DNA from 2 places in the Geobacillus sp. WSUCF-018B genome. Region 1 is predicted to be linked to the other one. Evidence: predicted binding sites of a transcription regulator. Region 1 holds the regulator's gene; the other holds the start of a gene.
What was found. Region 1 encodes NrdR, which represses ribonucleotide reductase genes. Its sites were predicted from a motif close to AACACNATATATNGTGTT; they were not measured.

Region 2: a site for NrdR is predicted at 4,271-4,288, ahead of CV944_RS03045 (vitamin B12-dependent ribonucleotide reductase). Genes of this name have one in related genera too.

What each region holds. Positions count from the first base shown of each region.
Region 1 is NZ_PIJF01000012.1:22,385-28,088, reverse strand. Features, by position in the region: gene CV944_RS05510 (glyceraldehyde-3-phosphate dehydrogenase) at 1-692, shown strand, start outside; gene speD (adenosylmethionine decarboxylase) at 992-1,366, shown strand; gene CV944_RS05500 (cytosolic protein) at 1,492-1,890, shown strand; gene nrdR (transcriptional regulator NrdR) at 1,958-2,419, shown strand; gene CV944_RS05490 (replication initiation and membrane attachment family protein) at 2,525-3,916, shown strand; gene dnaI (primosomal protein DnaI) at 3,928-4,860, shown strand; gene ytxC (putative sporulation protein YtxC) at 5,131-5,704, shown strand, end outside.
Region 2 is NZ_PIJF01000006.1:186-5,889, reverse strand. Features, by position in the region: gene mntR (transcriptional regulator MntR) at 1-174, opposite strand, end outside; partial or broken gene CV944_RS03065 (spore photoproduct lyase family protein) at 302-430, opposite strand; gene CV944_RS03060 (DUF2332 family protein) at 517-711, opposite strand; gene CV944_RS03055 (hypothetical protein) at 767-1,144, shown strand; partial or broken gene CV944_RS03050 (spore gernimation protein) at 1,189-1,470, opposite strand; gene CV944_RS03045 (vitamin B12-dependent ribonucleotide reductase) at 1,571-4,144, opposite strand; gene CV944_RS03040 (lipoate--protein ligase family protein) at 4,398-5,237, opposite strand; gene CV944_RS03035 (rhodanese-like domain-containing protein) at 5,387-5,704, shown strand, end outside.

The DNA.
Region 1 (5,704 bases):
GGGCGAAACGCGTCATTTTAACCGCTCCGGGCAAAAATGAGGATGTGACGATTGTCGTCGGCGTCAATGAACAGATGTTGGATATTGACCGTCATTTTATCATTTCCAACGCTTCGTGCACGACGAACTGCCTCGCCCCGGTCGTGAAAGTGCTTGATGAAGCGTTCGGAATTGAAAACGGCCTGATGACAACTGTTCATGCTTATACGAACGATCAAAAAAACATCGACAATCCGCATAAAGATTTGCGCCGCGCCCGTTCATGCGCCCAGTCGATCATCCCGACGACGACGGGAGCCGCGAAGGCGCTCGGGCTGGTGCTGCCGCATTTAAAAGGAAAGCTTCATGGCATGGCGTTGCGCGTTCCGACGCCGAACGTGTCGCTTGTCGATTTGGTCGTTGACGTCAAGCGGGATGTGACGGTCGAGGAAGTGAACGAAGCTCTTCTCCGCGCAGCCAATGGTCCGCTGAAAGGCATTTTGGATTTCACGATGGAGCCGCTTGTGTCGATCGATTTCAACACGAACCCGCATTCGGCGATCATTGACGGTTTGTCGACAATGGTGATTGACGGCCGGAAAGTGAAAGTGCTCGCCTGGTACGACAACGAGTGGGGCTATTCGTGCCGCGTCGTCGACTTGGCCAGCCTTGTCGCCGCCAAAATGAATGAGCGTCTTCATGTGAGCGCTTAAGCAGTTTTTCTTCCAATCTCGCAATCGTGAAAAGATGCGCAAAGCGTCCGATCCGCCCGTGTGGCGGTGTGGGCGCTTTTTCCTTTTGGCATGCGAAAAATTAAAAAAGCCTGTTGCAAAAACCCCCTAAACAAAGTATACTATGTTTCGTGAACTTCTTAACGGCAAAGGTAATGTGACTACTTAAAGGGTTAGGACCTCTTAGGACTAACTTTCCCCCGTGGTAGTTATACATGCCATTTTGCAACCTACAAATCTGTTTTTTATTTGAGAAAATTGGTTAAAAGGGGGACTTTCGCATGGATACGATGGGTCGTCACGTTATCTCGGAACTTTGGGGATGCGACTTTGACAAACTGAACGATATGGACTTTATTGAAAAAACGTTTGTAGACGCCGCATTAAAGTCGGGAGCGGAAATTCGCGAAGTCGCGTTCCATAAATTCGCTCCGCAAGGTGTAAGCGGGGTCGTCATTATTTCCGAATCCCATTTAACGATTCATACGTTTCCGGAACACGGCTATGCCAGCATTGATGTGTATACATGCGGCCATTTAGACCCGACCATCGCCGCGGATTACATCGCCGAAAAGCTTGGCGCGCAAACGCGGGAAACGATTGAGCTGCCGCGCGGCATGCGCCCGATTGAAGTGAAAAAGGCGCACGCGCTGTAATTCCATAACAACGGAAGCAAAAGGAGCGTAAACAGGACGCTCCTTTTTTTACGCTTTCGGCGGTGCCATGGCGGCCAAAATCATGGTATGATGGTGAAAAAAAGAACGATTAGGGAGACGTGGCTATGAGCATGTGGAAAAAGTTGAAGTATGCGTTGACGAACCATTGCGAAACGCGGGAAAACCATGAGGACGCCGAGCTCCGGAGCCATTACTACAAAGCGGCCCACCGCGCTGTCATCGACGCGGTGAAAGAGCTGCTCGCTTCGCTGCCTGACGCCGAGCTGCTTTCCGTTTCCGAAGAGCGCGGCGAGCTTTGCGCCCAAACGCGGCGCGGCCCCAAGCTGTTTATCGTCGCCACCGTCATTTCCGTCCGCCCGTTTGAAACGGCGGTGGACTTTTCGGTGACGACCGAGGCAAAGTTCTTGCCGTTTGATTTTGGCCGCAGCCGGGCGGTCATCCTTGAGTTATACCGGAAGCTTGACGGCCGCCTGCCGTATATTGGTTCTGGCCTCAATAGCTGACTATGGCTTGTCTGCCCTCTGCCATTCCGGTATGATAGAAGATAAGAAGAGGAACGGAGTGGATGTTATGCGATGTCCGTCATGCCATCACCAAGGCACGCGCGTGCTTGACTCGCGCCCTGCCGAAGAAGGCCGCTCGATTCGCCGCCGGCGCGAGTGCGAACAATGCCACTATCGATTTACGACGTTTGAGCGGGTCGAGGAACCGCCGCTGATTGTCGTCAAAAAAGAAGGGACGCGCGAGGAGTTCAGCCGGGAAAAAATTTTGCGCGGTTTGATCAAAGCGTGTGAAAAACGGCCGGTGGCGCTTGAGCAATTGGAAAAAGTGACGCAGGAAATCGAGCGCGAGCTGCGCAGCCAAGGCGTATCGGAAGTAAAAAGCGAAACGATCGGCGAAATGGTCATGGAGCGGCTGTCGCGCATCGATGAGGTGGCCTATGTCCGCTTCGCTTCCGTCTATCGGCAGTTTAAAGATATCAACGTATTTATCGAAGAGCTAAAAGAGCTGATTAAAAAAGGACAACGGTAAAAGGGCTCGGGCGGGAATGCGGCAGGCCCTTTTTTCAGCTTATTTTTCGGCCGGGAAGGCGAGAGGTGGATGGAAACGAATATGGCAGAATGGAAGGTCGGAGCGATGCCACACCATTGGAAAGAGTTGTTGGCCGTTGATCGGTATATGGTGCAAAGCCGCACTGCGCTGCACGATGCGGACCGAAAAGTGTTGACTATGCTGTATCAGCCGCTGATCGGCCATCGTGCGCTCGCCTTATATATGACGCTTTGGGGGGAGCACGAGCTGCTTGGCGGCCGGGAAGCGACCCACCATCGGCTTATGGCGCTCATGCAGTGCGGCCTGCCGGACATTTACAGCGAGCGGCTGAAGCTCGAAGGCATCGGGCTGCTGAATACGTACGTCCACGCCCCCGAGGCGGAAGAGCCGAAGCAGTTTGTGTATGAGCTGCGCCCGCCGCTGGCGCCGGATCAATTTTTCCGCGACGAAATGCTCGGCGTCTTTTTGTACCGGCAAGTCGGCCGTCATATGTTTGCCCAGCTGAATGACTGTTTTGCCTGCCCGGTTGTGGATGAGACAAAGTTCACCCGGGTGACGCGCGCGTTTTCGGACGTATTTTCGTCCGTTCATGCTGAACAAATCGTCGCGGGATTCAATGAAGAGGCCGGGCGCGAGCTCGAGCCGCCGGATGGAAAAGTGCACATGGGGCGGGACGAGGCGTCGTATGCGCTCGATGACGGCGTGTTTGATTTTGAGCTGTTTTTTGCCGGCTTGTCGAAACAGATGGTGCCGCGCCGGGCCGTAACCGCGAAAGTGAAAGAAGCGATCAAAAAGTTGGCATTTTTGTACGGCATCCCGCCGCTGGAAATGCAAAAAATTGTCCTCGGCGTCATCGATCCGGCATACGAGATTGACATTGACGCCCTGCGCCGGGCGGCCCGGGAGTGGTATGAGCTCGAGCACGGCGGCGCCGCCCCGCGCCTTGTCGAACGGGTGCAGCCGCTCGCTTACCGGACGATGGAACACATCAAGCCACGCACAAAAGAGGAGGCGTTGATGAAGCAGCTCGAGACGATCTCCCCGCGCCAGCTTCTGAAGGAAATTTCCGGGGGAGCGGAGCCGTCGCTCGCCGATTTGCAATTGATCGAAGATATTATGTTTCAACAGCAGCTTCTTCCGGGCGTCGTCAATGTGCTGATTTATTACGTCATGCTGCGGACGAATATGAAACTATCGAAAAAATATGTCGAGAAAATCGCCAGCCATTGGGCGCGCAAAAAGGTGCGCACCGTCAAAGAGGCGATGGAGCTGGCTAAAGAGGAAGCAAAGACGTACCAAAACTGGGCGAATGAAAAAGAAAAAGGGACGCGGACAGTGCGCAAAGTCGTGCGCACCGAAATCGTCCCCGACTGGCTGAACATGGATTACAGCCAGCCGGATGATGACGACTTTGATGTGGAACAGGCGCGCAAAGAGCTCGAGGAACGGCTGAAAAAATACCGTGATGGATCGTAGGTGTAAAGGCGATGGAACGAGTAAATCAACTGTTGCAGCGGCTGTTCGGAAACGAAGGGTTCCGGCGGCGCTATGAACAAATGCGGCGCTATATTTTGACGCATCCGGACGTGCAGCCGTTTTTGCAGGCGCACGAGCAGCAGCTGTCGCGCGATGCGGTGGACCGAAGTTTAATGAAGCTGTACGAATTTATCGAGCAACATGGCCATTGCCGCCAGTGCCCAGGGCTCGAGCAATGCCCAAATATGCTGCCGGGGTATCATCCGAACTTGGTGGTCGCCGGCGGGCGAATTGACGTTGAATACGACCGCTGCCCGAAAAAAGTGCAAGATGATGAACGGAGAAGGCAGGAAGCGCTCATTCAAAGCATGTTCGTGCCGCGGGAAATTTTGCAAGCTTCGCTGTCGGATGTGGATCTTAGCGACGATGGGCGCATTAAAGCCATCCAGTTTGCAGAGAAGTTCGTGACGGAGTACGAGCCGGGGAAAAAAATGAAAGGATTGTACTTGTACGGGTCGTTCGGCGTCGGCAAAACGTATTTGCTCGGGGCGATCGCCAATGAACTGGCGAAACGGAACATTCCGTCGCTCATCGTCTATGTGCCGGAGCTGTTTCGCGAGCTGAAGCATTCATTGCAAGATCAGACGATGAACGAAAAGCTCGATTATGTGAAAAAAGTGCCGGTGCTCATGCTCGATGACCTTGGAGCGGAGGCGATGTCGAGCTGGGTGCGCGACGATGTGCTCGGCCCAATTTTGCAATACCGGATGTTTGAAAATTTGCCGACCTTTTTCACCTCCAACTTTGATATGAAGCAGCTCGCCCACCATTTGACGTATTCGCAGCGCGGCGAGGAAGAAAAAGTGAAAGCCGCCCGCATTATGGAGCGGATCCGCTCACTCGCGCACCCGGTTGAAATTACCGGGCCAAACCGCCGCGAATGATGGATAAGCGGTCAAACGGCGCGCTTAAGGCGTCCCCTGACGCAAGGGGGCGCCGTTTTTCTGCGCTGGGGCGGAAAGGATGCATTCTCCGCCAGCCGCCAAGGAGCGGGGCATCTTGGCGAATGAACCCGTTGCGAATGTCTGTGCGCTCCGTCCGCCGCAGCCCTGTAGGCGGGAAACGTTGGACGTTTTGCGCTTTTTTAGTCTAAACAGCTGATTGTCCCCATATATATAAACCAAGCGTTGATCTCGGAGAAGGGGGGACAGCGGGTGATCGAAATCCATTTTGACAAGGCAAGCGAGGCGGAGAAACTGTTTTGGCTGCTGAATGAACGGAAACGGGATGCCTGTCCGCTGTTTCACGCCGCTTACGACGGAAACAAGATCGTGGCGGTTTACATATACGGCGACGAGAAGCACGTGCTCGAGACGTATATCATACCAGCCATGACTGCATTTGTGCAGTCTGTCCTCGAAGACCGGCTGTTGTTGTCGATCATTTCCGGTGTCTTTTATTTTCGCGACCGCGAGGAACAGCAGCAAATTTTGGCGCTCGCCCATTCGTTTTTGGACGGTGAACGGCGCGATTATCAGAAAGGGGCGGAGTTTGCTGCTTCGCGCATGGCGCTGCTGCGCGAGGCGTTCGCTTCGTTTTTGCGCGACGGGCTGTCCTTCTCGTTTTCGTCGTTTGTCACCTTTCGGCTGAAGCCGTACATCGAGCGGCTTGAACATTATGTCGGGCTCGCGATTGACGAGTACAAATTGGAGCAAGAGTATCAAACTTTCGTGCAAATGCTGCGCGAATGCCTGGTTGGCCGGACGCCGCAATGGCCGCGCCTGTATT
Region 2 (5,704 bases), on a different contig from region 1:
GCGGTACTTTTCATACACCAAATATTCATCTTTATCGAGCTTTTGCACCATTTTCGTCACTGAAGAAGGGTGAACGGACAACGCTTCCGCGATGTCCGAAACGCGGGCATAGCCTTTTTCTTCAATCAACATGTAAATTTGCTCAATATAATCTTCCATGCTCGGTGTCGGCAACGTTTGTCCCCTCCTGCAACGTTTGCCTGCCGCCAGCAAATCCCCCGGCCTATACCGTCACTCCGATGCGTCGGCCCTTTTGGCAGACAAAAATAGCAATCATTTCTATTGTACCATAAAAGGGGCATTACGTAAAATACTGCACCTCAGCCGCCGGGAAAAAGCGGGCAATGTACGAACGCATCGTTTCCTCCAGCTCCTGCGCCTCCTCGTCACGATACACGTATTTGCCGATGCCGTACCGCCCCCACTTATAGTTGTCCATATTTTGATGTTAGTATGGTTCAAGGTTGGAGGGAAATCGTATGCTTCTTTTGCTTGGCACCATTTTTCATGGAAAGTTCATTGCCCCTCATTTGATATGTTCATCTCCCAGCGAAACCAACGACCATGCCCATCGGTTTCAGCCACGATTTGCCGATATTCTCGGCCGTCAATCATGCCATCCAGATGCAATTTCCGATCCCACATGTTGTTATACACATGGAACAAATCCCGTTGGCGGCCGATTTCGCGAAGCTGCTCAAGATTTGCCATGACAGCTCATGAACGCAATGATACAATAAAACTAAACTGAAAGGAGGGATGCAGAATGTCTCACGAGCTTGTCGAATTGCTTCGCTCAGTGCTGAAAGAGGAGTTGCAGCCGATTCATGAACGCCTCGACCGCCTAGAAGCCGGACAGCAACGCCTCGAAGAACGACAACAGCGCCTCGAAGAACGACAACAGCGCCTCGAAGAACAGCAACAACGCCTCGAGGAAAAGTTGGGCCATTTCATTATCGAGACGCGCAGCCATTTCAAAAAAATCGAGGACGAGCTGGCTGAGCATCGGCGCATGTTCGAGATATTGTCACATGATTGGCGCAACGCGAACATTGCGATTGAATATTTAAACCATAAGATCGGCCAGCACGATCTGGAAATTTATCAGCTAAAAAAGCGGCTCGAACTCCAAGAAACAAAATAAAAGCGCATGCCCGATGACCGGCGCATACGCTCTAACTGCTTAGCTTACCCACGCTTGCGAATGCGGAAATTGTCTTCCAACAGCACCCAGTTTTCCGGATACGGATACCCGAGCACCCAGTAGCTGATTCCGCGCAATCCGTATTCTTTCACCAAGTCAAATTTCGCCAACGCGCTGCGGGCGTCCTCAAACCACACTTCATGTTGTCGCCCTTGTTCATCTGTATAGCGGTAAAACGGCGAAGCCGCCGCCGCATCGTATTGGATGGACGCCCCGTAGCGAATGGCGCGCTCTAGCGCCTCTTTCGGACTGAACGTTTCCGCCTTTTACCACTATATTTTGGCTTTTGCCTTTTATGTAAAAAAAAAACGCCGGTTCCTCTACGGAAACCAGCGTTTCATCCATCCAAACCCATCCGTATCACCATTACAGGCCGCACTTCAGCTGGGCGCCGCAGTTCGTGCACGTGTTGCAGCCGCCGATCTCTTCAACCGTTCCTTCGCGGCAAATCGGGCAAATGTTGCCGATTTCGGAGCCGATCGTCACATCGGTGGCGCGCACATCTTGAATCGTATCGACAAGCACGACGGCGCGTTTCGTTTCTTTTTCCTCTTGTTCTTCTGGAAGCAGTTCTAGCTGTTCTTCGATCCGGTTTTCTTCCGCTTTCAACGTCAACACTTGCGCATCGCGGCTGCCGTCGACGTAGACGGTGCCGCCTTTCGCGCCGCCGCGCCATAAACGCTCGTACACTTTTTGCACTTGCTCGACGGTGTAGCCTCTCGGCGCGTTGACCGTTTTCGACAAGCTCGAGTCGACCCAGCGCTGAATGATGCATTGCACATCGGCGTGCGCTTCCGGCGGCAAGTCCATCGCCGTCACAAACCAAGGCGGCAAATGGTTCGGGTCGGCTTCCGGATGTTTGTCCAAATATTCTTGCACGATGTCTGCTTTCACTTCGATAAATTTGCCCAAGCGCCCGCTCCGGTAGTACGAGAACGAGAAGTACGGCTCCAGCCCGGTTGACACGCCGACCATCGTCCCCGTCGATCCCGTCGGCGCCACCGTCAGCAAGTGCGAGTTGCGGATGCCGTATTTCAAAATATCTTGGCGAATGTCATCCGGCATCCGTTTCATGTAACCGGTGTTGATGAACGCTTCGCGCAGCTTTTGCGTTTCTTCTTCCGTTTCGCCGACCAAAAACGGGAAGCTGCCTTTTTCTTTCGCCAGCTCGATCGAGGCCCGGTAAGCGGTCGTGGCGATCGTGCGGAACAGCTCATCGACAAGCTGGTTTCCTTCCTCAGAGCCGTACGCTTTTTCGCAGTAAATGAGCAAGTCTGCAAGCCCCATGACGCCAAGGCCGATGCGGCGCTCGCCGAGCGCTTGTTTTTTGTTTTCCTCAAGGAAGTACGGCGTGGCGTCAATGACGTTGTCTTGCATCCGCACCCCGATTTCGACCGTGCGTTTCAGTTTTTCGTAGTCAATGACCTTCCGTTCTTTGTCCACCATGTTCGCCAAGTTAATGGCGGCCAGATTGCACACCGAATACGGTGCCAACGGTTGTTCCCCGCACGGGTTGGTCGCAACGACTTTTTGCCCGTACGCGCGGGCGTTCGTCATTTCGTTGGCGTTGTCGATGAAGAAAATGCCCGGCTCGGCTGAATACGTCGCGCAAATGTTGATCAGCTTCCACAGTTCGCGGGCGCGGATTTTCCGGTAGACGCGGACGCGATAGCCCATTTTCTCCCATTCGCGTACATCGCCGATTTCATGCCATTTTTCATTGTAAATGCGCATTTCTTCTTCAGAATACGTTTCTACGTCCGGGAAGCGCAGCTCGTATTCTTCGTCCTTTTCGACCGCTTCCATGAATTCTTTCGTCAAGCAGACGGAAATGTTCGCACCGGTCAAAAAGTCCGGGTTGTGCACCGTGTATGTACCGCCGGTGCGCAGTTTTTCTTCAGCGTCTTTGATAATTTCCTCTGTGAAGCCGCCGTAGTCAGGCGCGTTTTTGTACCGGACGATCGCTTCGTACATCGCCCGCTCCCGCTCGGTGAGCGGCGTGAATTTCAGTTTGTCGCGCGCTGCTTTTTTGATGCCCTCGTCTTCCATATTTTCAAGCAGGTAGCGCAAAATGCGCGGGTTTTGCATTTTCGAGACGATGAATTCGATAATGTCCGGGTGCCAGTCGGCCAGCATAATCATTTGGGCGCCGCGGCGGGAGCCACCTTGCTCGACAAGGTGGGTCAGCTTCGCAATGTCGTCAAGCCATGAGACCGACCCGGACGATTTGCCGTTCACCCCGCGCGCAAGCGTATGGCGCGGCCGCAATGTCGAGCCGTTCGTCCCAACGCCGCCGCCGCGGCTCATAATTTCCATCACCTGCTTCCGATGTTCGGAAATGCCTTCGCGCGAATCTTTCACAAACGGCATCACATAGCAGTTGAAATACGTCACTTCCTTGCCTGAACCCGCCCCATACAACACGCGGCCGGCCGGAACAAAATTCAAGCTGGCGAGCTCTTGATAAAACTTTTCGAACCACTCTTTCCGCTTTTCTTCGGTCTTTTCCACCGCCGCCAGCCCGGTCGCATTGCGCTTGGCGATTTGCTCATAGAAAATCTCGAGCGGCTTGTCGATAATGTCGAGCGATCGAAGGACAATGCCGGTTTCCGCCTCCTCGCCTTCGAGCACGTGCCGGTATTCGTCTTCAATCAACACGCGCGCTTTTTTCGCCTCCCAGTCAATATCGACGATAAAACCGAGACCGCGGGCTGGGAATTTCGGGTCCTCCTTGATCGTCAACACAACGAAATCGCCCGGTGTGAGCGTCAGCTTCTCCGTATCTTTGAATGAATACCGGTCAAGCATGACCAAACGGGATACGCCTTTATGGGTGATGTGCATATCCGGCGTAATCGGATGCACTTGCGGAAATAGGCGGATATCCTCGTTCAGCTTGTCAATATTGATCTTCATTTTTTCGGATGACGCCACCGTCATTCTCCTATCTCTCCTCTTTTATATAATTATATAATCTCTCATGTTTTTGCCAATGTTGCCCTGTCTTCTCTACCTTACCATATCAAACAGAAAAAAACAATATATAGTATGATTTTTTATGAAAATCATACTATATATTGTGATTTAGAACAGATCATTTCGTTTTTGTCAAGCAAAAAAAGACAAAAAACGGCGAAAAACGGACCAGCCATGCCGTTTTTGCCAAAACAGGAGCGATGTTCCATATTGCCGCCTAACGCTTAAAGTTCCATTCATCGCTTTCGTATTTCGTCCGCGCCAGCTCTTCGACGTATGCCAACTCTTCGGCGGTGAGCGTGTACGGTTCCAATACGATGTTCAATCCTTTTTCAAATCCTTTGTAAAACGCCTCTTTCGCTTCCTCGATCGTCACCGTGCGGCTCGTCAACTCATTGATCGCGACGGCTTTCTTTTTAAAATCGCGCTGCAGACGCTCTTTCACCCGCTCGTTTGGATATTTAAACAAGCTGAACAGCAAGTCTTCGTCCAAATCGAGCAAAATCGAACCATGCTGCAAAATGACGCCTTTTTGCCGCGTTTGCGCGCTGCCGGCGATTTTCCGCCCCTCAACGACAAGTTCGTACCACGACGGTGCGTCAAAGCAAACAGCCGAGCGCGGGCTGCGCAAATCCGCTTTTTCTTCTTCTGTTTTCGGCACGGCGAAATACGCGTCAAGCCCAAGGAAGCGAAATCCTTCCAAAATGCCCTGGGAGATGACGCGATACGCTTCCGTCACCGTCTGCGGCATCGCGGGATGCGATTCGGAGACGATGACGCTGTAGGTCAACTCTTTGTCATGAAGAACGCCGCGCCCGCCAGTCGGGCGGCGGACAAAGCCGAGGCCGTTCCGTTTCACCGCGTCTAAATCAATTTCTTTCTCCACTTTTTGAAAATAGCCGATCGACAACGTCGGCGGATTCCAGCCGTAAAAGCGGACCGTCGGCGGAATTTTTCCTTCGCTGTGCCACTCTAAGAGCGCCTCATCAAGCGCCATATTAAACGACGGCGAGCCCTCGCCGGAGTCAATAAAGCGCCATACTTCCTTTTTAGCCATCGTTCCACCTTCTTTTCAGAATCACCTTTACTAGTTTAGCAAACAACGCCGGCCAAGGGAAGAAAAATGGCATCGCGAAAACACTTTGCTTCCGAGCGGCAACTCTATATAATAGGAAATAGCGGACAAAGCGAAAGGAGGCATGACGGGTGGAAGCATTGCTCATTATTCTCGGCGCAATCATCGTGTATTCCGTCATTACGTACTTCTGGCAGAAGAGAATTGTCAAAGCATTGACAGAGGAAGAGTTCCGCGCCGGTTATCGAAAAGCGCAACTCGTCGACGTCCGCGAACCGGATGAGTTTGCGGCTGGACATATTTTAGGGGCGCGCAACATCCCGCTGACCCAACTGCGCATGCGCATGAAAGAATTGCGCAAAGACCAGCCGATTTATTTATATTGCCAAAACGGGCTGCGCAGCGGGCGGGCCGCACAAATGCTTTACCGGAAAGGGTATCGCGATTTG